2 regions of the Devosia sp. genome follow, and region 1 is predicted to be linked to the other one. Evidence: predicted binding sites of a transcription regulator. Region 1 holds the regulator's gene; the other holds the start of a gene.
What was found. The regulator LexA, encoded in region 1, represses DNA repair genes until DNA is damaged. The targets are predictions, from matches to a motif close to TGTTCNNNNTGTGTTCNG.
Positions count from the first base shown of each region.

Region 2: uvrA (excinuclease ABC subunit UvrA) is a predicted target of LexA. The motif match lies at 1,748-1,765, and genes of this name have one in related genera.

Region 1 is NZ_CP075529.1:764,027-768,213, forward strand. Features, by position in the region: gene KIT02_RS03710 (IlvD/Edd family dehydratase) at 1-342, shown strand, start outside; gene KIT02_RS03715 (NUDIX domain-containing protein) at 1,230-1,646, opposite strand; gene KIT02_RS03720 (nuclear transport factor 2 family protein) at 1,646-2,023, opposite strand; gene lexA (transcriptional repressor LexA) at 2,025-2,741, opposite strand; gene mazG (nucleoside triphosphate pyrophosphohydrolase) at 3,334-4,143, shown strand; gene hflX (GTPase HflX) at 4,140-4,187, opposite strand, start outside.
Region 2 is NZ_CP075529.1:478,054-482,240, reverse strand. Features, by position in the region: gene KIT02_RS02325 (diguanylate cyclase) at 1-337, shown strand, start outside; gene ssb (single-stranded DNA-binding protein) at 358-867, opposite strand; gene KIT02_RS02315 (YcxB family protein) at 1,086-1,610, opposite strand; gene uvrA (excinuclease ABC subunit UvrA) at 1,864-4,187, shown strand, end outside.

The DNA.
Region 1 (4,187 bases):
GGTGATGGCCGCCAGTCCGGCACATCCGGTTCGCCCTCAATTCTCAACGCCTCGCCGGAGGCGGCGGCCGGGGGGAACCTGGCCATCCTGCGCACCGGCGACCGGGTCCGCATCGATCTCAACAAGGGCGAGGCCGATATCCTGATTTCGGACGACGAGATTGCGACGCGGCGTGCGGCGCTGGAGGCGGAGGGTGGCTACAAGTTCCCCAGGCACCAGACGCCCTGGCAGGAAATTCAGCGCGGCATTGTCGACCAGCTCGGCGACGGCGCGGTTCTGCGCCCGGCCGTCAAATATCAGCGCATCGCCCAGACCGAAGGCGTGCCGCGCGACAATCACTGATCACTTTCTTTCACCCCTCACCCCATCCCTCTCCCCTGAGGGGAGGGGCGATGACAGCGATGGTTCAGTTCACAAGTCAGACGCTCAAGGAAACCGGCCCGTTCTGCAGGGCCGGTTTGCCGTTGGGCGGACGTGCCGAAACGCCGGACGGCCAATGGCCTCCGGGTTCGTGATACCACCGCCTCTGCCATTCGAGATTAGCTCTCATGGCCTTCTCGACTAAAATCCTTCCACCGGAAGGATTTTGCGTGCCGCCGCCTCGAAGCTGCGGCATGGGGCGAGATTCGCCTCGGTGCCGGTCGTCCGGCAAAAGTATAGGTGAGGAAAACCTCGCCCCATGCACCGGAGACTCGTTCATCGCATTGGTTTCGGCGGCGTTGCGTCCGGTGCCGTCCATGAGGGACTGCTTCGTCTTCGCCCTGCTGGCGACGTGGCAGCTGCCAATCCGGTGCAGCCGGAAGGGCCCGACATGATCCCCGGGGAGGTTCCGGGGGTCCGTCCATATGCGCGAACGGAAGATGGGCGACCCCGTTTCTCCATCCGGTCCCCCGCACCGATTGTTCGTCGCGACCGCGCAGCCCGTGCAGGGGTGAGCACAATATGCCTGTGGTCTTGGGGGAGGGGGATAACTTCAGGCTACTCACACGCGGCGCGGTCAACACTTCGCCCGTGACCCGGCGCATGCAGGCCGGGTGCATGCAAGCTGGTCGCATCGAGATTTTCAGGGAAATCTCCCCGAACGCAGGGATTTCCGATCAACCAAAGGTTCCCGCTTTCGCGGGAATGACACCGGGAGTGAACGGGAACGCGGTGTGTCAATCCATCGATGAGCACCAGCTTAGCTCACCAAGCCTCTGGACCGAGCGGGGCCCTGAAACACCGATGCGTCAGGAGCTCGTGGGGGTCCTTGCTGAGATCTCATCCAAGGCCAAGACGAAAAATGGGTGCCATTCGGGTCCCGGCGACGCAGTCAAATTCCACCAGAAGAAATCAAAGCGGTGACCACCATCGTCCAGCGTGTGGAAAGAAAAGCGATCAGGCACATCACCCACGGTGACAGGTACGAAATGCCACACTTGCCCCGCGGCGATGTGCTCACTTGTCCAGACTGTACCCGCTCCGGCTTGCCCCACAATACCGGACTCTTCAGCCAGTTCGCGCAACGCGCCCTCGGCTATGGACTCCCCCGGCTCCCGCGTGCCTTTCACCAATTGCCAGCCGGCCAGGGGGTGGGCGAAGGCCAATATTTCCAGTCCCGCAGCATGGCCGCGCACTACGACAGGGCAGACCTTTTCGACCGGCATCACGTCGGCTCCGCACTCAAATGCTCGTGCACGATAAGCCAGCCCTCGGCACGGCGCCGCAAGACACTCGTGCCGCGCCCGCCGCCCTCGATGCGTGAGCCATCAACCTCCGCTCGCCAGCGGAACGAATAAGTGCAGGCAGCCGCCCCATCATCTGAGGCAATCCAGGCTAGCTCTTCGAGCCAATAGGTCTCGTTCTGAAGCCGGGTCCAGGTCGCCTCGAAGGCAGCTCGAATTGCGGGCAAGCCACGATAGGATCCGGAGCTGAACCAGAAGACCGCGTCGGCATCGATCAGGTCTTCGAGCAGGTCAAAGTCATGGGCATTTATGCCTTCGGCATAGGCGTCCATGACGGCCTTGGCTGTGGGATAACCCACCTTAATATTTCCGCAGCAGCCCCACGAGACGGCCCTGGACCTTTACCCGGTCGGGCGGGAAGATGCGGGTTTCATAGGCCGGATTGGCGGCTTCCAGCGCCACGGTATTGCCCTTGCGCCGCAGGCGCTTGAGCGTGGCTTCCTCATCATCGACCAAGGCCACGATGATCTCGCCGGTCGAGGCAATGTCCTGCTTCTTGATGAGAACCGTGTCGCCATCGAAAATCCCGGCCTCGATCATCGAGTCCCCGCGCACTTCGAGCGCATAATGCTCGCCAGGCCCGAGCATTTCAGGCGGTACGGCGATGGTGTGCGAGTGCGATTGAATGGCTTCGATCGGCGTACCGGCCGCAATGCGTCCCATGACCGGTATGGACACCGGCCGCGCATAATCGTCCGACCCCGACGATGCACGGGCAGGGGGTGCTGATACCTTTCCGAGACTGCCCTCGATTACGGCGGGCTCGAAGCGTGCCTTGCGACCGCCCAAGGATGGATTCATCGAGTCCGGAAGCTTGACCACTTCCAGCGCCCGCGCCCGGTTGGGCAGCCGCCGGATGAAACCACGCTCTTCCAGAGCCGTGATCAATCGGTGAATGCCCGACTTGGATGCGAGATCGAGCGCATCCTTCATCTCGTCGAACGAGGGCGGGATCCCGCTTTCCTTCATCCGTTCATGGATGAACATCAGCAGTTCGTGTTGTTTGCGTGTCAGCATCGGCCCCACAACCCTAGAATCGGAACATAGACGGAACGACTATACGTGTTCCAGTTATGTTCTGCAACTCCTCACGCGCCGGGAGGAGCAAAGGTTGCGCTGATGGCCCAATGTCGCGACGGCAATAAGGCCGGACGGCGCCAAGGGCTTGGTCAAAAAACCTCGAGATTGGACAGGCTCACCATGAAGTCTTCGAACTCTCGGTGACGCCCAGCAAGCCACCATGCGGACTAGCGGAACCATCACGGCTTATGACAGAATCGTCGTAGGCACGGACATGGTAGACGCGAGGTCCGGCAGGCTCTCCGGGAGGTTCAGCCAAGTACGCGCTTGGGGAACCGTAGCGACAGCTGGCCGGACTTGGGAAGGCTTGCACCTTTGGCCGGCACGAAATCGTCTTAGTTCATAACCCGGCCTTGCCGTATTCGTGAGCCTGGCTACGGTAAAACCGTCCGAAATCCAGGCCGCGGTCACATCAAATAGTTCCATAATATATATTATGCGAATTACGGAGATGCGTTGATGGCCGCTGACGGTGCCACTCCACTCCCGGGCTGATACGCTGGCGCCACCGATTCCTCAGGACCCGACCATGCAGCCCTCTCGCGATCTCAGCCGCCTTATCGAAATCATGGCCGCCCTGCGTGATCCCGATGGTGGATGTCCATGGGATCTCGAGCAGGATTTCAGGACGATCAGGCACTACACGATCGAAGAGGCCTATGAGGTTGCGGACGCAATCGAGCGCGAGGATTTTGCCGACTTGCGCGAGGAACTAGGCGATCTGCTGCTGCAGCCCATCTATCATGCGCAGATGGCCAAGGAAGCCGGTCACTTTGACATTGGCGATGTCATCCATGCGATCACGGAAAAGCTTATCCGCCGCCATCCGCATGTTTTTGGGGCGGTGTCCGCTTCCGGAGCCTCGGATGCGCAGGACCGCTGGGAGGCCATAAAGGTTGCCGAGCGCGCGGCAAAGGCGGGCAGCAAGGGGCAGGCTGAGCCGTCCGTACTCGACGATGTTCCACAGGTGCTGCCCGCCCTCGCCCGCGCCGCAAAGCTGACAAAGCGCGCGGCAAAGGTGGGTTTTGACTGGCCCGACCTTCAGCAGGTGCGCCACAAGGTCGAGGAGGAACTGGACGAGGTTTTTGGAGCCCATGCAGCTCATGATGCCGGGGCCGTCCACGAGGAAATCGGGGACCTGTTGTTTGCGGTCGCCAATCTCGCCCGCAAGGCCGGCATTGACCCGGAAGCGGCATTGCGGGATGCCAATTCAAAATTCACGCGGCGCTTTCACCATGTCGAGGCGCGATGCCGCGAAGATGGAATTGCGCCCGAGCAGGCCGGTCTGGACCGGTTGGACGGCTATTGGAACGAGGTTCGCGCCCGCGACAAACTCTAGCTGCCGTCGGCCTCGATCCGGCCATTGAACCGCTCGAGGAACAT
Region 2 (4,187 bases), 290 kb from region 1:
CGGCCACGCCTCCGGCGATGCGTGCCTGGTGGAAACAGCGCGCCGGCTGCGCGATGTCTGCCCGCGCCAGGCCACCATTGCCCGCATTGGCGGCGACGAATTTGCCATCGTGCTGCAGCAAACCGACCAGGCCGCGCTCGAGCACCTGTCCCATCAGCTGGTTCAGACCTTCGCCAGACCCTTTGTCCTGGGTGGCCAATCGATCAAGCTGGGCGCCTCGCTTGGCCTGGCGCGGCGCGGCGGCGAGGATGCCGACACCCTTTATCGCAATGCGGATTCGGCGCTCTATGCCGCGAAATCAGCCGGTCGCGGCACCTGGCGGCAATTCGCCGCCTAGGTCGGCGAAGCTCGCGCCGATCAGAACGGGATATCGTCGTCCATGCCGCCGGGCTCGAAGGCCGGGGCATTGCTGGAGGGCCGGCGCCCGCCGCCATTGCCGCCCGAATTGTCACGGACGCCACGGAAGCCACCATCGTCATTGCCCCGGAAGCCGCCGCCGGCGTTGTCGCCGTCATTGCGGCCATCGAGCAGGGTCAGGTTGGAGTTGAAACCCTGCAGCACGACTTCGGTCGAGTATTTGTCCTGGCCTGACTGATCCTGCCATTTGCGGGTCTGCAGCTGGCCTTCAAGATAGACCTTGCTGCCCTTGCGCAGATAGCTTTCGGCGACCCGGGTCAAGCCCTCCGAAAAGATCACCACGCGGTGCCACTCGGTCTTCTCGCGGCGTTCACCGGTGTTCCTGTCCTTCCAGCTTTCCGACGTCGCGACGCTCAGATTGACCACCTTGCCGCCATTGGGCAGGTTGCGCACTTCCGGGTCCGCACCCAGATTGCCCACCAGAATGACCTTGTTCACGCTGCCAGCCATGGCACCATTCCTTCCAATTCAGCCCCGGTCTGCGCGGTCGCGGGGCGCTTCCTGTTCATGCTGCGTCTTTCCGGGCCCGGCGCGCCCATCCGCATGGCGCGCAGCATAGTCCTTTCCGAACGGCTTGGCCGGGGGAAAAGCAGTTTTGAACATATTCGTTTGTTCTTCTTATGTTCTAATCTGATCGGCGTCAATCCCGCCCGCGCAGATCGCCGGCTCTAATCGCGTGCGGCCTGGATCACAGCCCTGATATCGGTGACCTGCGCTTCGGTGAGCACCCGCTTTGGCAGGATCTGGTAGTTGTAGTCCGAGAGGAAGAACAGGAACTGTTCCTTGCCCTCGGCCCATTTCACATAGTCCGCCCAGGGCAGATTATTGCTCAGCCCTTCTGTTTCGGCCCGAAAATGCGTGTCGGTCCAGCTCATGGTCAGCGGACGGCGGAGCGTGGCGTCCTGCGCGAAGCGCCGCCTGATGACCATAGGAAGGCTGATCAGCGGCAGGACGGTCGGTGCCACCACTGCAGCGGTGGTGGCGATCAGCAAGGCGATCGGCAGAATGCCTAGCAGGTCATAGCGCCCCGGCCGCGCCAACATGAATATGCCGATGACGATGATCAGTGCCGCCAGCCACAGCAGTCCGAGCCGGATCATCGTGCGCCGTTGGCTGAGACTGAAAAACACCGCCCGGCGGCCTGCGCTCATCAGGTCATCCTTGCTCATGGTGAAAGTCGTGCTGCGATCCATTCCTGCTCCTGTCGCGCTAACGCCCTGTCGGTCAATGCCGATTGCCACATGGTCATGTCCAGACTTGGGCCCGGCAATCCCCTCCTGACTCCTCCTGTCAGCAGGTCTGCGTAAACCCGGCTTGACCGACTCCCTCATGTTCTGGTTACGTTCACTGATGAGGCGGTGAGTTGACTTGCGGGCCATCCGTCGAAGCCCTATCTCTTGGCCTTCGCCTGCCGCCCTCCCCGCGCGACACGCATATGGACCGAAAATGACCGACAAGCCCAGCCTCAACTGCGAAATCGTCGTGCGCGGCGCCCGCGAGCACAATCTCAAGGGCATCGACGTCAAGCTGCCGCGCGACAGCCTGATCGTGATGACGGGGCTTTCCGGCTCGGGCAAGTCGTCTCTGGCGTTCGACACGATCTATGCCGAAGGCCAGCGGCGCTATGTCGAATCCCTGTCTGCCTATGCAAGGCAGTTCCTGGAAATGATGCAGAAGCCCGATGTCGAGCACATCGAGGGGTTGTCGCCCGCCATTTCCATCGAGCAGAAGACCACCTCGCGCAATCCGCGCTCGACGGTCGGCACCGTTACGGAAATCTACGATTATCTGCGCCTGCTTTATGCACGCGTCGGCATTCCCTATTCGCCCGCCACGGGCCTGCCCATTGAAAGCCAGACCGTCAGCCAGATGGTCGACCGCACCCTGGAGCTCGAAGACGGCACCCGTCTTTACCTCCTTGCGCCCATCGCGCGCGGCCGCAAGGGCGAGTTCAAGAAGGAATTGGCCGATCTGATGCGCAAGGGCTTTCAGCGCGTCAAGATCGATGGCGAGTATCACGAAATCGAGGATGCCCCGGCCCTCGACAAGAAGTTCAAGCACGACATCGAGGTCGTGGTGGACCGGTTGGTCATATCCCGGGATATTTCCGGCCGCCTGGCCGAAAGTTTCGAGACCGCGCTGAAACTGGCCGAGGGCATCGCCCTCATCGAGTTCGCCGACGAAAAAAACGAGGACGGCACCCCGCGCCAGATCACCTTCTCGGAAAAGTTCGCCTGCCCGGTTTCCGGCTTCACCATAGCCGAGATCGAGCCGCGCCTGTTCTCCTTCAACAATCCCTTCGGCGCCTGCCCGGTCTGCGATGGTCTGGGCACCGAGCAGAAGATCGATCCCGATCAGGTCATTCCCGATGCCACCCTGTCCCTGCGCGACGGGGCCATCCTGCCCTGGTCCAAGACCAGTGCACCCTATTACCAGCAGACCCTGCAGGCCGTGGTGAAGCATTTCGGGGCCTCGACCGGCACCGCCTGGAACGAGCTGCCGCTCGATGTGCAGCACGCCGTTCTCTACGGCACCGACAAGACCAAGATCGACTTCGTCTATGACGATGGCCTGCGGCAATACAAGACGTCCAAGGTCTTCGAGGGCGTCATCGGCAATCTTGAGCGGCGCTACAAGGAGACCGAGAGCGCCGGCATGCGCGAGGAAATCGAGAAATACATGTCGGCCAAGCCCTGCGTAGCCTGCGGCGGCTACCGGCTGAAGCCGGAATCGCTGGCGGTCAAGATCGATGGCCTGCATATCGGTCAGGTCACCGAACAGTCGATCCGCCAGGCCTCGCAGTGGTTCAATGATCTATCCGGCAAGCTCAATGCCACCCAGAGCCAGATCGGCGAACGCATCCTCAAGGAAATTCGCGAGCGCCTGAAATTCCTCAACGATGTCGGGCTCGAATATCTGTCCATGTCGCGCAATTCGGGCACCCTCTCGGGCGGCGAGAGCCAGCGCATTCGTCTCGCCAGCCAGATCGGCTCGGGCCTGACCGGCGTGCTCTACGTGCTCGACGAGCCCTCCATTGGCCTGCATCAGCGCGACAATGCGCGCCTGCTCGAAACGCTGCAGCGCCTGCGCGACCTGGGCAATACCGTCATTGTGGTTGAGCACGACGAGGATGCGATCCTGACTGCGGACTATGTCCTCGACATTGGCCCGGGTGCCGGCGTCAATGGCGGGCGCATCGTCGCCGAGGGCACGCCGCAGGATATTCTCAACCACCCCGATTCCCTGACCGGCAAGTATCTCTCCGGCCGCATGGGCATTCCGCTGCCGGCCGAGCGGCGCGAGGGCAAGGCGGGCAAGACGCTTTCGGTTCGTGGCGCCACCGGCAACAATCTCAAGAATGTGTCCGTCGACGTGCCGCTCGGCATGTTCGTGGCCATCACCGGCGTTTCCGGCGGCGGCAAGTCGACCCTGATGATCGACACAATGTATCAGGCCATCGCCCGGCGTCTGAACGGCGCGCGCGTGGTCCCTGCCCCGCATGAAAGCCTGACGGGTCTCGAATATCTCGACAAGGTCATCGACATCGACCAGTCCCCCATCGGCCGCACGCCGCGGTCCAATCCGGCCACCTATACGGGGGCCTTCACGCCGCTGCGTGAATGGTTCGCCAGCCTGCCGGAAGCGAAAACCCGTGGTTATGGGCCAGGCCGCTTCTCGTTCAACGTCAAGGGCGGGCGCTGCGAGAAGTGCGAGGGCGATGGCGTCCTCAAGATCGAAATGCACTTCCTGCCCGACGTTTACGTCACCTG